One region of the Streptomyces sp. NPDC001020 genome, then DNA from elsewhere that is predicted to be linked to it. Evidence: riboswitches for the same ligand, from Rfam matches in the RefSeq annotation. Region 1 holds a riboswitch; each other region holds the start of a gene.
What was found. A riboswitch is a leader RNA that binds a small molecule or an ion and turns the genes downstream of it on or off. The one in region 1 is predicted to bind cobalamin.
Positions count from the first base shown of each region.

Region 2: another riboswitch for cobalamin. It lies ahead of ACWDEX_RS14825 (cobalamin biosynthesis protein); the one in region 1 lies ahead of ACWDEX_RS22725 (ribonucleoside-diphosphate reductase subunit alpha).
Region 3: another riboswitch for cobalamin. It lies ahead of ACWDEX_RS23870 (ABC transporter substrate-binding protein); the one in region 1 lies ahead of ACWDEX_RS22725 (ribonucleoside-diphosphate reductase subunit alpha).
Region 4: another riboswitch for cobalamin. It lies ahead of ACWDEX_RS34835 (CbtB domain-containing protein); the one in region 1 lies ahead of ACWDEX_RS22725 (ribonucleoside-diphosphate reductase subunit alpha).

Region 1 is NZ_JBSFLQ010000024.1:15,558-17,748, reverse strand. It holds gene mctP (monocarboxylate uptake permease MctP) at 1-25, shown strand, start outside; gene ACWDEX_RS22730 (GNAT family N-acetyltransferase) at 98-604, shown strand; cobalamin riboswitch at 667-805, shown strand; gene ACWDEX_RS22725 (ribonucleoside-diphosphate reductase subunit alpha) at 930-2,191, shown strand, end outside.
Region 2 is NZ_JBSFLQ010000013.1:21,900-24,090, forward strand. It holds gene ACWDEX_RS14815 (hypothetical protein) at 1-252, shown strand, start outside; gene ACWDEX_RS14820 (DUF397 domain-containing protein) at 521-730, opposite strand; cobalamin riboswitch at 1,028-1,172, shown strand; gene ACWDEX_RS14825 (cobalamin biosynthesis protein) at 1,271-2,191, shown strand, end outside.
Region 3 is NZ_JBSFLQ010000026.1:24,324-26,514, forward strand. It holds gene ACWDEX_RS23865 (FecCD family ABC transporter permease) at 1-169, opposite strand, end outside; gene ACWDEX_RS23870 (ABC transporter substrate-binding protein) at 166-1,227, opposite strand; cobalamin riboswitch at 1,258-1,428, opposite strand; gene ACWDEX_RS23875 (hypothetical protein) at 1,726-2,191, shown strand, end outside.
Region 4 is NZ_JBSFLQ010000062.1:21,824-24,014, forward strand. It holds gene ACWDEX_RS34830 (ABC transporter ATP-binding protein) at 1-587, opposite strand, end outside; cobalamin riboswitch at 949-1,092, shown strand; gene ACWDEX_RS34835 (CbtB domain-containing protein) at 1,128-1,349, shown strand; gene ACWDEX_RS34840 (CbtA family protein) at 1,370-2,122, shown strand.

The DNA of each region.
Region 1 (2,191 bases):
GGCCACAGCGGGCACCTCACACTGAGCGGAACGCGAGCCACGGGCCATCGGGGTATCCGATGGCCCGTCGTTCTGCCCGTCCGGCACACTCGCCCTCATGGATATCGTGATCAGGCAGGCGGAACCCCGCGAGTACAACCTCCTCGGGGAGATCACCGCCCAGGCCTACCTCCAGGACGGCCTGCTCGACTTCGGCGAAAGCGACGCGTATCTCGATGAGTTGCGGAACGTGGCCGGGCGGGCCGCCGCCGCTCAGGTGCTGGCGGCCGTCGAGCACGACCGGGTGCTCGGTGGTGTGACCTTCGTACCGGCCGGTGGCCCCATGGCCGACATCGCCCGGCCCGGAGAGGCCGAGATACGGATGCTCGCCGTCGAGCGCGACGCCCGCGGCCGGGGCGTCGGAGAAGCCCTCGTACGCGCCTGCATCGACCGGGCGCGGGCCGTCCACGGCTGCGAGCGGATCGTCCTGTCGACCCAGGGCACCATGCACACTGCCCATCGCATCTACGAACGCCTCGGCTTCACCCGCACTCCCGACCGTGACTGGAACCCGATCCCCCACCTCGACGACATCCGCCTTCTCACCTACGAGCTGGTGCTCTGACACCCTCCGAGAACGAGGCGACACAACATGTGGGGGTGGCACGGCGCCCCGGCACAAGATGTATGCTCATGCTCGCTGTCGCCGCAGGGGAATCCGGTGCGAATCCGGAACTGTCCCGCAACGGTGTACTTGTACTCCTCCGTCCCTGGACGGGTGTGTACGAGGTCCAGTCCGAGGACCTGCCGACAGTGCGCCCGACCATCCGGTCCGGGCGCCCTGACGTCCGGGCCTCGTGGAATGGGCCGGTGGACGCGACGCCTTCGTGCGCTCGTGAGCTGCCCTCTGCCCTCCGCCAGGCCCCGTGCCGAGCGAGGGAGAGCCCCACGTGACCATCGCGCCAGCCGACCCGGCTTCAGCGACACTCGCGGCGACCGACAGGACCGACGGTCCCGGTGCCGCACTGCTGCGGACCCTGACCGAGCTGACCGCCGACCTCCCGGACGCCGACCCCGGCCGGGTCGCCGCCGCCGCGCTGCGCGGCCGCTCCGCGCACGCGGACGAGACGGAGTTGCGCGAGCTGGCCACGGAGGCGGCCGCCGGTCTCATCTCCGAGGACCCCGCCTACTCCCGGCTCGCCGCCCGCCTGCTGACCCGCTCCATCGCCGCCGAGGCCGCCTCTCAGAACGTCACGTCCTTCACCGAGTCCGTCGCTGTCGGACACCGGGAGGGGCTCATCGCCGACCGCACCGCCGCGTTCGTCCGCCTCCACGCCGGCCGTCTCGACGCGCTCGTCGACCTCGACGCCGACGACCGCTTCGGCTACTTCGGCCTGCGCACCCTCCACAGCCGCTACCTGCTGCGGCACCCGATCACCCGCAAGGTCATCGAGACGCCCCAGCACTTCATGCTGCGCGTCGCCTCCGGCCTCGCCGAGGACGACACCCCCCGCTCCTTGGACGAGGTCGCCGCGTTGTACGGGCTCATGAGCCGGCTCGACTACCTGCCCTCCTCCCCCACGCTCTTCAACTCCGGTACCCGGCATCCCCAGATGTCGTCCTGCTACCTCCTCGACTCGCCCAAGGACGAGCTGGACTCCCTCTACGACCGCTACCACCAGGTGGCCCGCCTCTCGAAGCACGCCGGCGGCATCGGACTGTCGTACTCCCGCATCCGCTCGCGCGGTTCGCTGATCCGCGGCACCAACGGCCACTCCAACGGCATCGTCCCGTTCCTGAAGACGCTCGACGCCTCGGTAGCCGCCGTGAACCAGGGCGGCCGGCGCAAGGGCGCGGCCGCGGTCTACCTGGAGACCTGGCACTCCGACATCGAGGAGTTCCTGGAGCTGCGCGACAACACCGGTGAGGACGCCCGCCGCACCCACAACCTCAACCTCGCGCACTGGATCCCGGACGAGTTCATGCGCCGGGTCGACACCGACCAGCAGTGGTCGCTGTTCTCGCCCTCCGACGTACCCGAGTTGGTTGACCTGTGGGGCGAGGAGTTCGACGCCGCCTACCGCGCGGCCGAAGCGAAGGGCCTGGCCAAGAAGACCCTGCCCGCCCGTGATCTGTACGGCCGGATGATGCGCACCCTGGCGCAGACCGGCAACGGCTGGATGACGTTCAAGGACGCCGCCAACCGCACCGC
Region 2 (2,191 bases), on a different contig from region 1:
AGCGTCCTGTTGTTCAGCATCGCCGTGTCCACCCGGGTGGCGCCCAGCCTCGAGGTGGGCGCCCTGACTCCGCTGACCACCACGGTGCTGGGAGCTCTCGGCGCCGCCGTCGTCACCGCCCTCGCGGCCGGCCTCGGCAGAGCGGTGCGCGGCCGCTCGGCAGCGGCGCGCACTCCCGAGGTCAACGGCCCCGCGAGTCCCTTGGACGAACCGCCGCAGCAGCCCGGCCCAGAACGCGGAGGCGCTCCGTGACGGGGGTGAGACCCCACCACAGGCCGGCGCAGGTGGCGGCCACGAGCGTCACCACCAGCCAGACCAGGGCCCGCGCCGAGGGTCCGGGAACGAGCAGTGCCGCCAGCGCGCCCATGCCGACCGCAAGCACCCCCGTCGTCAGGGAGAAGAGTGCGAGCGGAGCCGCCGCCACCAGCGAGACGCGCGGACGGTATGGACCTCCCGCGCGCGCCGGGACTTCCTTGGCCCTGTCCCCCATGTGGGTCCCTCCCGTCCTCTGGACGGCTCTTCAGAAACCGTCCGCTGCCGGGTTCTCAAGTGCAGCCAGCAAACCACACCACGCGGTACGGCGAAAGACGAGCACCGGGCCTTCGCGCCGTTTCGAGTCACGCACCAGCACACGCGGGCCCGCGTCGGCGACTTCGACGCAGTCGTTGTTCTCGTCTCCCGAGTAGCTGCTCCTGACCCACACCCGTCCCGACGGCTCCCTGCCGATCACACCGACCTCCCTCTGCTCAAGAGTCGGCGCACCGACACGGCGTCCTGCCCGCGACGCCCCGCGATCCGTGTCCCTCCGCTGCCGCAGGCAACGTGGACACCGGGTTCGTCTCCCCGCCACGAATTCAGCCCGTTGCCGCTCGTCGGCGCCCCACCCCGTTCGTGCTGTCGTCCCCTCAAGTCTTCCCAGCTTCCGCTCCGGGAAAGAGTGCAGAAACCATCGATTCGGCGTATTGATCGGGTTTTCCTCGGTGTGGGGCTCGGCACACCGTCGCGTCGCAGGTCAAGGGTGAGTTGACGGTTGTTCGGGGGTCGTGGTGGACTGCCGGGGCCAATACGGCAGCAGGAGAGGAAGCCGGTGTGAATCCGGCGCGGTCCCGCCACTGTCACCGGGGAAGAACGTCCCGGGAGCCAGGAACTCTCGCCGCCGATCTCGTCGAACCAGGGCGTGGACACCCTGAGTGAGGACATATCGCCATGCGCGGCTTCCTTTTGAGGTTCAGTACCCGACTCCTGCCCGGACCTGCGGCCGACTGAGCCCATGGGTGCCGATCGCGTCTTCGCGTACGGCGCCGCTGCCGGCCTCCTCGGTGACCTCCTGTTCGGCGATCCACGCCGCGGGCATCCGGTCGCCGTGTTCGGGCTGGCCACGGGCGCCGTGGAGCGGGCGTTGTGGCGCGACCACCGGGGGTGGGGCGTGCTGCACACCGCTGTGTGTGCCGGTGGCGCTGTCGCCCTCGGGGCCGTCGCCGCTCGCTGCGTACGTCCGTCCCCTGCCGCGTCCCTCGCCCTGACCGCCGCCGCCACCTGGGCCGTCGTCGGGGGCACGTCGCTCGCGCGGGAGGCGCGGGCCGTCGGGCGCGCCCTCGATGCGGGGGACGTCGAGGCCGCCCGCGCGCGGCTGCCACATCTGTGCGGGCGGGATCCGCAGGCACTCGACGCCGACGGGATCGCGCGGGCGGTCGTCGAGTCCGTCGCCGAGAACACTTCCGACGCCGTGGTGGGCGCCTTGGTGTGGGGGGCGGTCGCCGGGGTCCCCGGACTGCTCGGTTTCCGGGCCGTCAACACCCTCGACGCCATGGTCGGACACAAGTCGCCCCGGTACCGGCGCTACGGGTGGGCCTCGGCACGGCTCGACGATGTCGCCGGGTGGCCGGGGGCGCGGCTGACCGCGGTCCTGGCGGCGGTGGCAGGCCCTGATCCGCGAGGGGCCGTCCGCGCCTGGCGTGCCGATGCCGGGAGGCATCCGAGTCCCAACGCCGGTCCGGTGGAGGCCTCCTTCGCCGGGGCCCTGGGGGTACGGCTGGGCGGGACGCTCTCCTATGGGGGGCGTGTGGAACACCGGCCGGTACTCAACGGTCGGGGGCGGGCCGTCCAGGTCCACGACGTCGAACGCGTCGTACGTCTCTCCCGGCGCGTGAGCGGGCTCGCGCTCGGTGTCACGGTCGCCGGGCGGTTCCTC
Region 3 (2,191 bases), on a different contig from region 1:
CGTGCAGCACGATGCCCCAGACCTCACCGGGAGGCACCCGTACCGAGCCGAGGGCGAGCCCGGCCGTCACCGAGGCGACGAGCACCGCGGTGAGAACGACGAGGGTGGCGGCGAACGACACCCGGCGGCCGCGCTCCACCGCAGTGAGTTCCGCGGTGGCCGATGTCACTTGAAGCTCTCCGGGTGCAGTTCGCGCGCCAGGTCGTCCACCGCGGCGGCGGAGCGGACGCCGACCAGGGTGTCGGTCAGCGGCAGCACGACGAAACGCCGGTGCTTGATGGCCGGCACATCGGCGAGGGCCGGCTGGGAGAGCAGGTACTTCTTCTTCTGAGCGACGCTGCCGGAGCCCTCGTAGTCATAGATGGCGATGACCTCAGGCCCGCGCTCGATCACCTGCTCCCAGGAGACGTCACCGAACACGTCGTCAAGGTCGGAGAAGACGTTCTTGCCGCCGGCCAGGCGGATCAATTCGTTGCCCAGGCCCTTGCCGCCGGCCGTGAAGGCGGACTTGTCGCCGCTGTCGTACACGAACACGGAGACGTCACGCTCACCCTTCACCGCCCCGCTCGCCTTGTCGACCTGCGTGCGCAGCTTCGACACCAGCCGGGAGGCCCGCTCGGAGACGCCGAAGATCTTGCCGATGGTGCGTATCTCGGCGTAGGTGTCCTTCATGGTCACCTTCTTCGTGCCGTCGCAGTTCTCGCGGTTGAGGTAGGTGTCGATGCCCGCGTCGGCGAACGCCTCGCGCGAGCGGCCCTCCTTCTCGGCGAACGCGCTGGCGTAGCCGCCGTAGACGAAGTCAGGATCGGCGTCCAGGACCTTCTCGAACGACGGTGCCTTCTTCGACAGCCGCGGGATCGCCGCGTATTCCTTGCGCAGCGCGGGCAGGACCGCTGAGTCGGGGTACGACGTGCCAGCCATCCTGTCCTTCAGCCCCAGCGAGAGCATGAGCTCGGCGGGGTGCTGGTGGATGGTCACCGCGCGGGACGGGGGTTTGGTGTACGTCGTCTTCACACCGCAGTTGTCGATGGTGACGGGGAAGCCCTTGGCTGCCGGGACCGAGGTCTTTGGGGAGCCGGTGTCGGCGCCGGACGCACCACAGCCTCCGGTCAGCAGGATCGCCGACAGTGCAGTGACTGCCGCGCCGACGCGCACTGGGCGGCGCCCGCGCAGGGCCGTGTGCGACGGAGGGATCGGAGAAAGGGGACGGTTGTGACCGTCATGCATGGAAAGCCTCCTGCGGAGTCCGCGCTCCTCGGATCGGGCCCGCGACAGGCCAGTTTCCTGACTCCTGCGCGACACGCCTATGAGGGGTGACGCGCGGTCACAGTGGCGGGACCGTGCCGGATTCGCACCGGCTTCCTGTTTCCCGTCGCGGTGTTGACATGGTGATAGTACGGAGTGGCGGCCCACTGACAAACGCGGCTGCTCATGCGCCGCCTCATCCCCGTCCTTGCGCGGCGGGCCGCCCTGTGGATCGAAGCAGCCCCTGCCTGTACGTCTTCGTATGTGCCTCCGGGATCGCCGACGACGTTCAACACGATCAACAAGTCCTGTGCGAGGCGTACGGCATGGGCGTCCTGATCGGCTCGTACGAGCCCCACAAGCCGAGGCCGACGGCGGCGGGGGCCTTCTCCCGTCGGTGCAGCAGCAGGGTGCTCCCCGGGGGTAACGGGCGAGAAATCCGCGTGCCGGGCCGGCGTGGCGCACGGTAGAACACAGGGTGTGACCGTCTTCTTCTGCGCCAAGTGCGGCACCGCGCTCACCGGGGACCTGGCGGCCCTGCTCGCCGTCCCGGACGTCGACGATCCGGACACCAGCCGGAACAAGAAGACTAAGCGGGCCCGCTCCACCGTCCCGCGCGGGCACTATGCCATCGACCCCGACCCGTGGGGCGCGCCCTTCGTCCCGGCCACCAAACCCCGCCAGCACGCCCGCAGCACGGGCCGTGAACCGCTGCGGCCCGACACCGGGTCCACCGTCTCCGCGGGTCCGCGCAGCACCGTCGTCGTTCACCCCGACGACGTCCTCCCGCGCCTCGCTCCCTTCACCTGCGGGGACAACCAGACCGGATGCTGCGGCCCCACCGGCGCAGCCGGCCCCAACCTGGCCTGCGCCTGCGGCTCACGCCTGGCCACTTGGGCCGCCGACTGCATGGGCCCCAACGAACTGCACCTCGACCCCGTCCGTG
Region 4 (2,191 bases), on a different contig from region 1:
TCGTCCATACGGTGACTCGAGAGCACCACGCTGGTTCCCTGCGCCGCGAGCCGGGTGAGGACACCGTGTACATGCCTCTTGCCGGCCGGATCCAGGCCGTTGGAAGGCTCGTCGAGCACCAGCAGCCGGGGCCTGGTGAGCAGGGCGGCGGCCAGTCCGAGCCGCTGACGCATGCCGAGCGAGAAGCCGCGGGCCCGGTCGTCGGCGACATCGGTGAGCCCGACCTGGTCGAGCACGTCATCAATCCCCGTCATTCCCGTGTCAAGGCTGCGGAGAGAGGCCAACGCGGCGAGATTCTGCCTGGCGGTGAGCGACGGATAGAGTCCGGGGCCGTCCACGAAGCCGGCGACACCATCAGGAGTGGCGAGCGCCCGGTCGACCGGCGTACCCAGGACCTCCAGACGGCCGCTGTCGGCGACGGCCAGTCCCAGCAGAAGGCCGAGCAGTGTCGTCTTGCCAGCACCGTTCGGGCCGACCAGGCCGTGGATTTGACCCTGTGTCACATCAAGATCGATGCCGTCGAGCGCGACGACGTCACCGAAACACTTGGTGATTCCGCGAGCCCGGATTGCGGGGAGACTGTCCATGAGCCCCTTCCTTCGCGTCCTTCGAGGACCCTAGGTGCGGCACACCAGACAGGACTAGACCGCGTGGTGAACGTCGGCCGAACAGCAGACGGCCAACGTCCGCCGCACGGACAGCCGAGAAGCCCCCGAGTCAAACGCCCCTCTGGGCTTCAGCCTGGGACGTTGCTGTCCCAGGAAGGACAGGAGCGTCAGTACCACCTCAACTCCCCTATTTCGCCGCCAAGTTCGAAAATTTACCTCCGCACCTGAGGCGTTCGCGTGCTCCCGCATGACCCCCGGGCGCGCGCCGGTCACGTCGACGGCAACCCGAAGGACCTGGCCCGAGTGGAAGATCACACCGGGTGGACATGGTCTTGGCCAGGCGCGCCACACGCGGTACGGTCTGTCCGATATTGACGACGGCGAGACGGAAGCCGGTGGGAATCCGGCACGGTCGCGCCACTGTATGCGGGACACCCTTCAACGTCCCGTGAGTCAGACCCGTGGCCGTCGTCCATGAACCACCGAGATGGGACGCGAACTCCCTAAGGAGGCACTGCCATGGCGCAGACCGTCGCTCAGCAGACACCCAACACTCCCGCCATCCCCGCCGCGCTGCCGCTCAAGGCAATAGCTCCCTGGGCGGTCTTCTTCGGCATCCTGATGCTGATCCTGCTGTACTTCGTGGGCGCAGAGCAGGGCGCCACCTCCGTGTTCAGCGGCACGGATGTCCACGAGTGGGTGCACGACGCCCGCCATCTGCTCGGCTTCCCCTGTCACTGACGCGAGGGATGCCGCCCGCCATGAACTCCGCAACGGTAAGAAACCTTCTGGTGCGGGGCATGCTCGCCGGTCTGGCCGCCGGTGTGCTCGCCCTGTTTGTCGCCTATCTCCTCGGTGTGCCGATCGTCGACAAGGCGATCGGTTTCGAGGAGGCCCACTCCCATGAGCACGAGATGGAAGTGGTCTCCCGCTCCCTGCAGTCCACCGCCGGCCTCGCCACCGGCGTCCTGGTCTACGGGGTCGCCTTCGGCGGCATCGCCGCGCTCGCGTACTGCTTCGCGCTCGGCCGGGTCGGCCACTTCACCCCACGGGCCACCGCGCTGCTGCTGTCCGGCTGCGCACTGCTCGCCGTGTACGTCGTGCCGTTCCTGAAGTATCCGGCCAACCCGCCGTCGGTCGGCAGCTCCGACACCATCGGCAAGCGGACTGTCCTGTACTTCCTGATGATGCTGCTCGGCGTCCTCCTCGCGGTCGCAACCACCATCCTGGGCAAGCGCCTCGCACCCCACCTGGGCACTTGGTGGGCGACCGTGGTCGCGGTGGCCGGCTTCGTGGTCGTGATCGGTCTGGCCTACGAGTTTTTGCCGGTCGTCAACGAGGTGCCGAAGGGTTTTCCGGCCGCTCTGCTGTGGCGGTTCCGGCTCTCCACACTGGCCATCCAAGCCGTCCTGTGGGGTGGATTCGGCCTGCTTTTCGGTGAGTTGGCGCAGCGTCAGCTTGATCCCAAGTCCGTCGCGGCGTCGCCCAGGCGTACAGTTCCCGCCTCGAACTGAACGGTTTCGCGATACAGGAGGGCCTTCGGAATCGGTGGATTCCGGGGCCCTCCCGCGTTCCCTGGGCCC